DNA from 2 places in the Roseateles sp. FW301-B2 genome. Region 2 is predicted to be linked to the other one. Evidence: predicted binding sites of a transcription regulator. Region 2 holds the regulator's gene; the other holds the start of a gene.
What was found. Region 2 encodes NrdR, which represses ribonucleotide reductase genes. Its sites were predicted from a motif close to CACNANATNTNGTG; they were not measured.

Region 1 (4,708 bases), on a different contig from region 2:
TGGAGCCGCTGATGTGCGTGGACAAAGACCCGGCGGAACTGCAGGGCTTTGCCGCCCTGGCCGCCGAGGCTGAAGGCATGGGCCAGCCCTGGGTGCTGGTGTTCGCCGCCGCGCTCTCCGGCCACGCCGATGCCGCGCGCGTGGACGCGGCCCTGCAGCGCATGGTGGAAACGGTGCGCAGCGGTCAGCTGGGCGGCTTCATCCCCTTCGACCGGCAGGGGCAGGCAGTGCAACTGGGTTGAGGAGGGGCTGAGGCCGGGGCCTCGTCAGCCGCGCCGCAGCTCCAGCCCCGGCACGCGGCCGCGCAGCCGCGCCAGCAGCGCGGCATCGGGATAGTCGGGCGGCACCGGCGCCAATGCGCCGGCCCCGCCCGCCGTGCCGTCCGGGCGCGCGATCTGCAGGGCCCAGCGCGTCACGCCGGCGCCGGCCAGTTGCTCGGCCAGCTGCTGCAGGGCCGCGCCATCGTGCAGCGCCGGATGGATGGTGCTGCGGCATTCATAGCCGAGGCCCGAGGCGGCCAGCAGGGCCAGGCTCTGCGCCACCTCGCGTTCAGCGCCGGGCACGCCGGTGATGCGCCGGTGCAGCGCCGCATCCGTGAGCGGCGCCTTGATGTCCAGCCCTACCCAGTCCAGCAAGGGCAGCAGCGTGGCCAGGCGCTCGGGATAGAGGCCGGCGGTATGCAGGCCGACCTTGAAGCCGCGCGCCCGCACCTGCGCGGCGGCGCGCGGCAGGGCCGCGTCCAGCGTGGGTTCGCCGCCGCTGAACACCAGCGCGTCGAGCAGGCCGCGGCGCCGCTCCAGCCAGGCCAGCAGCTCGGCCCAGCCAAGCCGGCCCGGCCCGCGCGGCTGCAGCCCGGGGTTGTGGCAGTAGACGCAGCGCCAGGGGCAGCCCTGCAGGAACACCACCGCGGCCAGCTGGCCGGGATAGTCCAGGCTGCTGAAGGGCGTCAGCCCGGCCACCGCGGGCGCCGCACTCAAGCCGCGGCCGCGCCCTGGCACAGCGGCCGTTCCTGGAAGCACAGCCGCTCCTCGAATTCACCCTGCTTGCCGGTGTTGAAGGATGCCACCGGCCGGTGGTAGCCCATCACGCGGGTCCAGATCTCGCAGCGCTGGCGCTCGTGCTCCTGCAGCTCGGTCTGTGCTTGGTTTGGGGTCATGTCTTGCCTCCTTGGCTTTGGTTGGGAATCGACGTCATCAGGCCGCCACCGCGGCCTGTTGCTTGCGCGCCAGCGCCTCGGCATCGCAGTGCGGGCAGAACTCGTGGCGCCCGCTCAGATAGCCATGCGTGGGGCAGATCGAGAAGGTGGGCGTCACGGTGATGTAGGGCAATTTGAAACGCGACAGCGAGCGCCGCACCAGCTCGCGGCAGGCCGCGCTGCTGGAGAGCGCCTCGTTCATGTAGAGATGCAGCACGGTGCCGCCGGTGTATTTGCGCTGCAGCTCGTCCTGGCGCTCGAGCGCCTCGAAGGGATCGTCGGTGAAGCCCACCGGCAGCTGCGAGCTGTTGGTGTAGTAAGGCTGCTCGGCCGTGCCGGCCTGCAGGATGGCAGGGAAGCGCCGTTTGTCTTCCTTGGCAAAGCGGTAGGTCGTGCCCTCGGCCGGCGTGGCCTCGAGGTTGTAGAGGTGGCCAGTCTGTTCCTGGAACTCGACCATGCGGCCGCGCACATGGTCCAGCAGGCGCAGCGCCAGCGCATGGCCGGCGGGCGTGCTGATGTCCTGCGCATCGGCCGTGAAGTTGCGGATCATCTCGTTGATGCCGTTCACGCCCAGGGTCGAGAAATGGTTGCGCAGCGTGCCCAGGTAGCGCTTGGTGTAGGGGAACAGGCCGGCATCGATGAGGCGCTGGATCAGCTTGCGCTTGATCTCCAGGCTGTCGCGGCCCAGCGCCAGCAGCTCGTCCAGGCGGCGCAACAGGCCGGCCTCGTCGCCGGCGTGCAGATGGCCCAAGCGCGCGCAGTTGATCGTCACCACGCCCAGCGAGCCGGTCTGCTCGGCCGAGCCGAACAGGCCGTTGCCGCGCTTGAGCAGCTCGCGCAGATCCAGCTGCAGGCGGCAGCACATCGAGCGCACCATGTTCGGCTGCAGCTCGGAATTGAGGAAGTTCTGGAAATACGGCAGGCCGTAGCGCGCCGTCATCTCGAACAGCGCGGTCGCGTTGGGGCTGTCCCAGTCGAAATCGGGCGTGATGTTGTAGGTGGGGATGGGGAAGGTGAAGGCGCGGCCGCGCGCATCGCCGGCCATCATCACCTCGATATAGGCGCGGTTGATCAGGTCCATCTCGGCCTGCAGATCGCCATAGCAGAACGGCATCTCGCGGCCCGCGATCACCGGCACCTGCTCGCGCAGATCCTCGGGGCAGGTCCAGTCGAAGGTCAGGTTGGTGAACGGCGTCTGCGTGCCCCAGCGCGAGGGCACGTTGAGGTTGTAGACCAGCTCCTGCATGCACTGGCGCACCTGCTCGTAGCCCAGCCCGTCCTGGCGCACATAGGGCGCCAGATAGGTGTCGAAGCTGGAGAAGGCCTGGGCCCCGGCCCATTCGTTCTGCAGCGTGCCCAGGAAGTTGACGATCTGGCCTACCGCGCTGGAGAGATGGCGCGGCGGTGCCGATTCGACCTTGCCCGCCACGCCGTTGAGCCCCTCGTTGAGCAGGGTGCGCAGCGACCAGCCGGCGCAGTAGCCGCTCAGCATGTCGAGGTCGTGGATGTGCAGATCGGCCTCGCGATGCGCGCGCCCCACCTCGGGCGGATAGACCTGGTCCAGCCAGTAGTTGGCCACCACCTTGCCGGAGACGTTCAGGATCAGCCCGCCCAGGCTCCAGCCCTGGTTGGCATTGGCCTTGATGCGCCAGTCGCGCTGCTGCAGGTATTCGTCCATGGTGGCCTGCACATCCACCAGGGTCTGGCGCGCGCCGCGCAGCTGGCGGTGCTGCTCGCGATACACCACGTAGGCGCGCAGCGTGTGACGCAGGCCGGCATCGAACAGCGCGGCCTCGACGGCATCCTGGACCTGCTCGATCTGCGGGCAGTGAACCCCTTGCAGGCGCGGCAGCACCGCCGCCCGCGTCAGCTGCTGCGCGCGCTGCGCATCCAGCTCGCCGGTGGCGGCGCCGGCCCGCGCCAGCGCGCTGGCAATCTTGGCCGCGTCGAAGGCGACGACGCGCCCGTCTCGTTTCATCAGCGCCGTAGGCTGCTGGGCCGCTTGAGTGGACATGAAAAACCTATATCTAGTGTCAGGCCGGCAGGATAGACACTAGATATGTGGTCAACAAGACCTGACCCCGGCGATCTGCGCGGGCTTTGCGCCAGCGCAAAAAGGGCCGAGCCGAGCTTGCCGGGCCTGCGCGTGGTGTTGGCAACAAAGCGCAGATCGCGCACCACGGCATCAAGGCCGTGCACTGCCCGAGCAGCGCAGGTCGGCAGGTGCGAGGCCCCATTTGCGATGCCGAGGCGCGCAGCAGAACCGGGTTGCGCATCGCTCCAGGCGATGCGTCGAGCGCGCCTTGTTTGAGCTGGAGCACAGGCGGGTGCCACTGGCACACGCCGGCCCGCAGGGGTGCAACGGCGAGTTGTGCGCGAGTCCCGGTTCGGCGAGCACCGAGGAAAGCCTGAGCGTTCTACGCGAAGGCCACCGCATCTGGGGCCGAGTGCCTGCCGGCCTGGGCTGCGGCGCGGATCCGTCGATCCGAGACGGCTGCGTCACCTCAACCTGAAACTCGCCACCAGTTCCGACAGCTGCTGCGCCTGGTTGCGCAGGCTCTCGGCCGCGGCGGCGCTTTCTTCCACCAGGGCGGCGTTCTGCTGCGTCACCTGGTCGAGCTGGCCCACCGCCTCGCCCACCTGGGAGATGCCGCGCGACTGCTCGCCGCTGGCGCTGGCGATCTCGGCGATCAGGGTGCTGACGCGGCCCACCTCCTGCACGATGTCCTGCATCGCGCCGCCGGCCTGCTCGGCCAGGCGGTTGCCGTTCTCGACCTTGGTCTGGCTGTCGCCGATCAGCGACTTGATCTCGCGCGCCGCCTCGGCGCTGCGCTGCGCCAGGCTGCGCACCTCGCCCGCCACCACCGCGAAGCCCCTGCCCTGCTCGCCCGCGCGCGCCGCTTCCACCGCGGCATTCAGCGCCAGGATATTGGTCTGGAAGGCGATGCCGTCGATCACGCCGATGATCTCCGAAATGCGGTTGGAGCTCTGCGAGATCGCAGCCATATTGCTGACCAGATCGCCCACCACGGCGCCGCCACGGCCGGCCGCGGCGCTGGCGCTGTGCGCCAGCTCGTTGGCCTGGGCGGCGGTCTGGGCGTTGTTGCGCACCGTGCTGGAGAGCTCCTCCATGGTGGCCGCGGTCTCCTCCAGATTGCTGGCCTGGGTCTCGGTGCGCTGGCTCAGATCGGCATTGCCGGTGGCGATCTCGGCCGAGCCGGTGCTGATGCTCTCGCTGCTGTCGCGCACCTGGCCGACGATGGCGCGCAGGCTTTCCGTCATGCGGCCGAGCGCCTGCAGCAGCTGCGCCATCTCGTTGCGGCCCCTGGCCTGCAGCGTGGCGCTGAGGTCCCCCGCGGCGACGCGCTCGGCCAGGTCCAGGGCCTCACGTACCGGCGCGGTGATGGAGCGGCTCACAACCCAGGCCAGCCAGACCGACAGTGCAATCGCCAGCGCCGTGCCCAGCAGGCTCACCCACATCACTTGGCTGCTGCCGCTCTGCGCCGCGGCATA
Region 2 (4,708 bases):
GGGTCTGCTGGTGGTGAGCCACAACACGTTTGCCCTTTTGGGTTTTGCCTTGGTTGCTGCCTTGATGGTGTTCTACAGCCAGGCCGATCTGCGCCAGCGTCTGGAAGGCGAGGTCTTTGGCTGGCTGCATGCACGCCAGGAGGCCCGTGCCGAGGCCTCCGGCGACATGCTGAGCACGTTGGCCGAGCCTGACGCGATCGGCCGCGCCACCGCCACCGACCCCAAGGAACTGCCGCGTCAGCAGGCCGCCGTGGCCATGTGGCTGGCACGCCGCTACAAGGTGGCGCCCGAGCCCGTCAGCAGGCTGGTCAAGGAGGCTTTCGAGATCGGGCAGCGCGCCCATGTCGAACCGACGCTGATCCTGGCCATCATGGCCATCGAATCCGGCTTCAACCCGTTCGCGCAGAGCGCCGTGGGCGCCCAGGGCCTGATGCAGGTCATGACCCGGGTGCATGACGACAAGTACGAAGTCTTCGGCGGCAACCACGCCGCGTTCGACCCCATCACCAATCTGCGCGTCGGCGTGCAAGTGCTGAAGGAATGCATCCAGCGCGCCGGCGGTGTGGAGGAAGGTCTGCGCTATTACGTTGGTGCCGCCAACCTGCCGGACGACGCCGGCTATACCGGCCGCGTGCTGGCCGAGCACGAGCAGCTCAAGGCGGTGGCCAATGGCCGGCCGCCGGTTGCCAAGCCGGCAGCGCCGGCCGTGTCGGACGAGCGGATCGCGCTGGCACATTGATGCACTGTCCCACCCGGCGCAACCCTAATCCGCCGGGAATCGTCCGCTACACTGCAGCCTTCGCGCGACTGGCGATGAAGGCCGCTATACCCTGTTATGCCGGCCCGAGGTGGTTGACCACCGGGGAGCGCGAACTGCCATGGGCCCTGGTTCGTGTCAGCTTTTCCGCCGTTCGCCTGGGCAGCCTGCACCACGTCGTGACGTGGCCGCCGGGCTCCAACCCTAGAGTACAGCCAGCATCACACCATGTTTGACCGCAGCCTTTCGACTCTCGCCAACGTAGATCCCGACCTGTGGGCCGCCGTGCTGAATGAGAACCAGCGCCAGGAAGACCACATCGAGCTGATCGCCTCGGAGAACTACACCTCGCCCGCCGTCATGCAGGCGCAGGGCAGCCAGCTCACCAACAAGTACGCCGAGGGCTATCCCGGCAAGCGTTACTACGGCGGCTGCGAGTACGTGGACGTGGTGGAGCAACTGGCGATCGACCGCGTCAAGCAGTTGTTCGGCGCCGAGCACGCCAATGTGCAACCCAACTCGGGCTCGCAGGCCAACCAGGGCGTGTTCTTCGCCCTGCTGCAGCCGGGCGACACCATCATGGGCATGAGCCTGGCCGAAGGCGGCCACCTGACCCACGGCATGCCGCTGAACATGAGCGGCAAGTGGTTCAAGGTCGTCAGCTACGGCCTGACGGAGCAGGAAGACATCGATTACGACGCAATGGAGCGCCTGGCGCGCGAGCACAAGCCCAAGCTCATCATCGCCGGCGCCTCGGCCTTCAGCCTGCGCATCGATTTCGAGCGCTTTGCCAAGGTGGCCAAGGAGATCGGCGCCTATTTCATGGTGGACATGGCGCATTACGCCGGCCTGATCGCCGCGGGCGTCTACCCCAACCCGGTGCCGCATGCCGATGTGGTGACCTCCACCACCCACAAGAGCCTGCGCGGCCCGCGCGGCGGCATCATCCTGATGAAGGAGCATGTGGCCAAGCAGATCAACAGCGCGATCTTCCCCGGCATCCAGGGCGGCCCGCTGATGCATGTGATCGCTGGCAAGGCGGTGGCCTTCAAGGAGGCGCTCACGCCGGAATTCAAGACCTACCAGGAACAGGTGGTCAAGAACGCCAAGGTGCTGGCCGAGACCCTGATCGCGCGCGGCCTGCGCATCGTCTCCGGCGGTACCGAAAGCCACGTCATGCTGGTGGATCTGCGGCCCAAGGGCCTGACCGGCAAGGAGGCCGAGGCCCTGCTGGGCAAGGCCCACATGACCTGCAACAAGAACGGCATTCCCAACGATCCGCAAAAGCCCATGGTGACCAGCGGCATCCGCCTGGGCACGCCGGCCATGACGACGCGCGGCTTCAAGGAAGATCAGGTGCGCCAGACCGCGCACCTGATCGCCGATGTGCTGGACAAGCCGGGCGACGAGGCGAATCTGGAAGCCGTGCGCGCCAAGGTGGCCGCACTGACGCGTCAGTTCCCGGTCTACCGCTGAGCCAACGAGCCGCCCCGTCGCATGCGTTGCCCTTTCTGCGGACATCACGAAACCCAGGTTGCCGAGACCCGGGAGTCCGACGAGGGCGACGTGGTGCGTCGGCGGCGCCGCTGCCAGGGCTGCGAGAAACGCTTCACCACCTACGAACGGGCGGAAATCGCCATGCCCGCGGTGGTCAAGAAGGATGGCACGCGCGCCGAGTTCGATCCGAGCAAGGTGCGCGCCTCCATGCAACTGGCGCTGCGCAAGCGTCCGGTGAGCATTGAGCAGATCGATGCGGCCCTGGAGCGCATCCACGAAAAACTGCTCGCCAGCGGTGCCAAGGAAATCCCCTCCACCCGGCTGGGTGAGTTGGTGATGCGCGAGCTCAAGCGCATCGACAAAGTGGCCTATGTACGCTTTGCCTCGGTCTATCGCAGCTTCGAGGATGTGGACGAGTTCCGCCAGTTGATTCGCGAGATCTGAGCTTCGCCCCGCTCCCTCTTCGGTGTGAATGAAACACCGAACACGGCGAGCTAAGTTTTCAGCACCGCCAAGGCTTGAACGGCGAGGTGCTACATGAACGGCTCAAGACAGCAGCGACGCTCGGCCCCGTTGCGCAACTCCAGCGGTGTCTCCTTGCTGGAAATCTGCATCTGCCTCGCGATACTGTGCCTGCTGTCGCTGCCCGCGCTGCAAGCCATGAGGGCCTTGCGCGAGCGCAACCGTCTGCATGCAATTGCCTCGCAACTCTACGTGGACCTGCAATTAGCCCGCAGTGAATCGATACGCAGCGGCAACAGCATCCATCTTAGCTTTGCCGACACAGCCGAAGGCTCCTGCTATTGGATGCATATCGGCCAGACGACAGACTGCAGTTGCGACAACGCCGGCAAGGTCAGCTGTGGCGACGCGGGCGCATTGATTCGAGCCGCTTGGCTGCCCAGCAACGGTGCAATGAGCATACGCGCCAATGTCAACCGCATAACCTTCAAGGGTGAACAGGGCACGGCCAGCCCCGCCGGCACGATAGACGTGCGACTCAGGGACGGCGCCATGGTGCGGCACATCGTCAGCATCATGGGACGGATCAGGTCCTGTTCGCCGGATACCGACCGGGGCGCCCTGCCCCGCTGCTAAGCCCCCCCTCAAGCAAGGGGGGGTATGGATGAGCGGTGCGCCCGAGCTGACAGGCGGCGCCAATTCGTGCAGCTTGTCACGAGTCAACACCAAATAATCGGGCCGTGAGCAAGCAGCCCCCTTCCACGCAAAAATGGCATCGTGTAGCCACGGTTGAGGCTGGATTCACCCTGGTTGAACTGATGGTCACGCTGAGCATCTTGGTGATACTGGCCGTGGTCGCCCTACCCACCTACCGCCAGTACGTATCCAAAAGCCGCCGCGCCGATGCCTATTCCGCACTGGCCACGGTGCAGCAGGCGCAGGAGCGCTGGCGCGCCAACAAACCAGCCTACACAGACTCCATGGCGGAGTTGGGCCTGCTGGCCAACGCTGCAGCCAAACACTACGACATTGCCATCCAGAATGCGTCGGCAACGGGCTACACGCTTGTCGCCACGCCCCGCGCTGGCGGCCTGCAAACGGCAGACAGCGACTGCGCCAACCTGTCCATCACGATGAAGGGAGGCACGGCGAAGTACCAGGCCGTGGATGGATCCAGCGCGGATAGCTCGGACAAGTGTTGGCCCAAATGAGCGTACAACATCAACATCGCGGCGTCAGCCTCGTCGAGGTGATGGTGGCACTTGCCATCCTCGGCGTGCTGCTGGGCGTGGCGTGGCCGAATCTGGCCGATATGCTGTCGCGTTACCGCGTCGAGGCCGTCGCTGCCGAATTGCGCGCCAATCTCGCTTATGCACGCTCCGAGGCGGGGCTCAGAGCAACGGAATTGCAGCTTTGGTTTGGTCGTAATGCCAGCCAAAGCTGCTACACGGTGGCGATGTCCATCGGCCCGCTGGGCAGCTGTGACTGCACGCGCGCCCCGGCCTCGGCCTGCAACTTCCAGCAGACCGAGTCAAAAACGGTTGCGGTCGCAAGCCAGACCGGCGTGGAATTAAAGCCGCAGGCGGGCGACAAGATGAGGTTCAGCGGCCCCCAGCTGGCGCCAATTCCCAGCAACTTCGCTGTGCTGGTCCAGGGCAGGCGGGTCGGGCAATTGCTGATCAGCATGAATCCGCTCGGACGTATTGCCACCTGCTCGCCCGACCAGTCCATGCCAGGAGTTGCGCCATGTCAGTGAGACGCACGCTGCAGCACGGCATGACCTTGGTCGAACTCATGGTGGGTTTGGCCGTCGGCATGATCGTGGTCGCCGGTGCCGTGGTGATGGCCACCAGCCAGATCGGAGATCACAAACGTCTGGTGCTGGAAACGCAGGTGCAGCAGGACTTGCGCGCCGCCGCGGACATGATGTTGCGCGATATCCGGCGTGCCGGCGCCTGGAGTTCGGCGAGTACATCGGTATGGGCACCCAGC

Region 1: AC3WQY_RS12725 (ribonucleoside triphosphate reductase) is a predicted target of NrdR. The motif match lies at 3,215-3,228, and genes of this name have one in related genera.

Annotation. Positions count from the first base shown of each region.
Region 1 is NZ_JBYTBE010000016.1:28,717-33,424, reverse strand. Features, by position in the region: gene AC3WQY_RS12740 (ribonucleotide reductase subunit alpha) at 1-242, shown strand, start outside; gene AC3WQY_RS12735 (anaerobic ribonucleoside-triphosphate reductase activating protein) at 267-977, opposite strand; gene nrdD (anaerobic ribonucleoside-triphosphate reductase) at 974-1,156, opposite strand; gene AC3WQY_RS12725 (ribonucleoside triphosphate reductase) at 1,194-3,209, opposite strand; gene AC3WQY_RS12720 (methyl-accepting chemotaxis protein) at 3,695-4,708, opposite strand, start outside.
Region 2 is NZ_JBYTBE010000012.1:113,055-117,762, reverse strand. Features, by position in the region: gene AC3WQY_RS10785 (lytic transglycosylase domain-containing protein) at 1-739, shown strand, start outside; ZMP/ZTP riboswitch at 794-928, shown strand; gene glyA (serine hydroxymethyltransferase) at 986-2,233, shown strand; gene nrdR (transcriptional regulator NrdR) at 2,255-2,698, shown strand; gene AC3WQY_RS10770 (GspH/FimT family pseudopilin) at 2,792-3,352, shown strand; gene AC3WQY_RS10765 (type IV pilin protein) at 3,457-3,927, shown strand; gene AC3WQY_RS10760 (prepilin-type N-terminal cleavage/methylation domain-containing protein) at 3,924-4,472, shown strand; gene AC3WQY_RS10755 (PilW family protein) at 4,463-4,708, shown strand, end outside.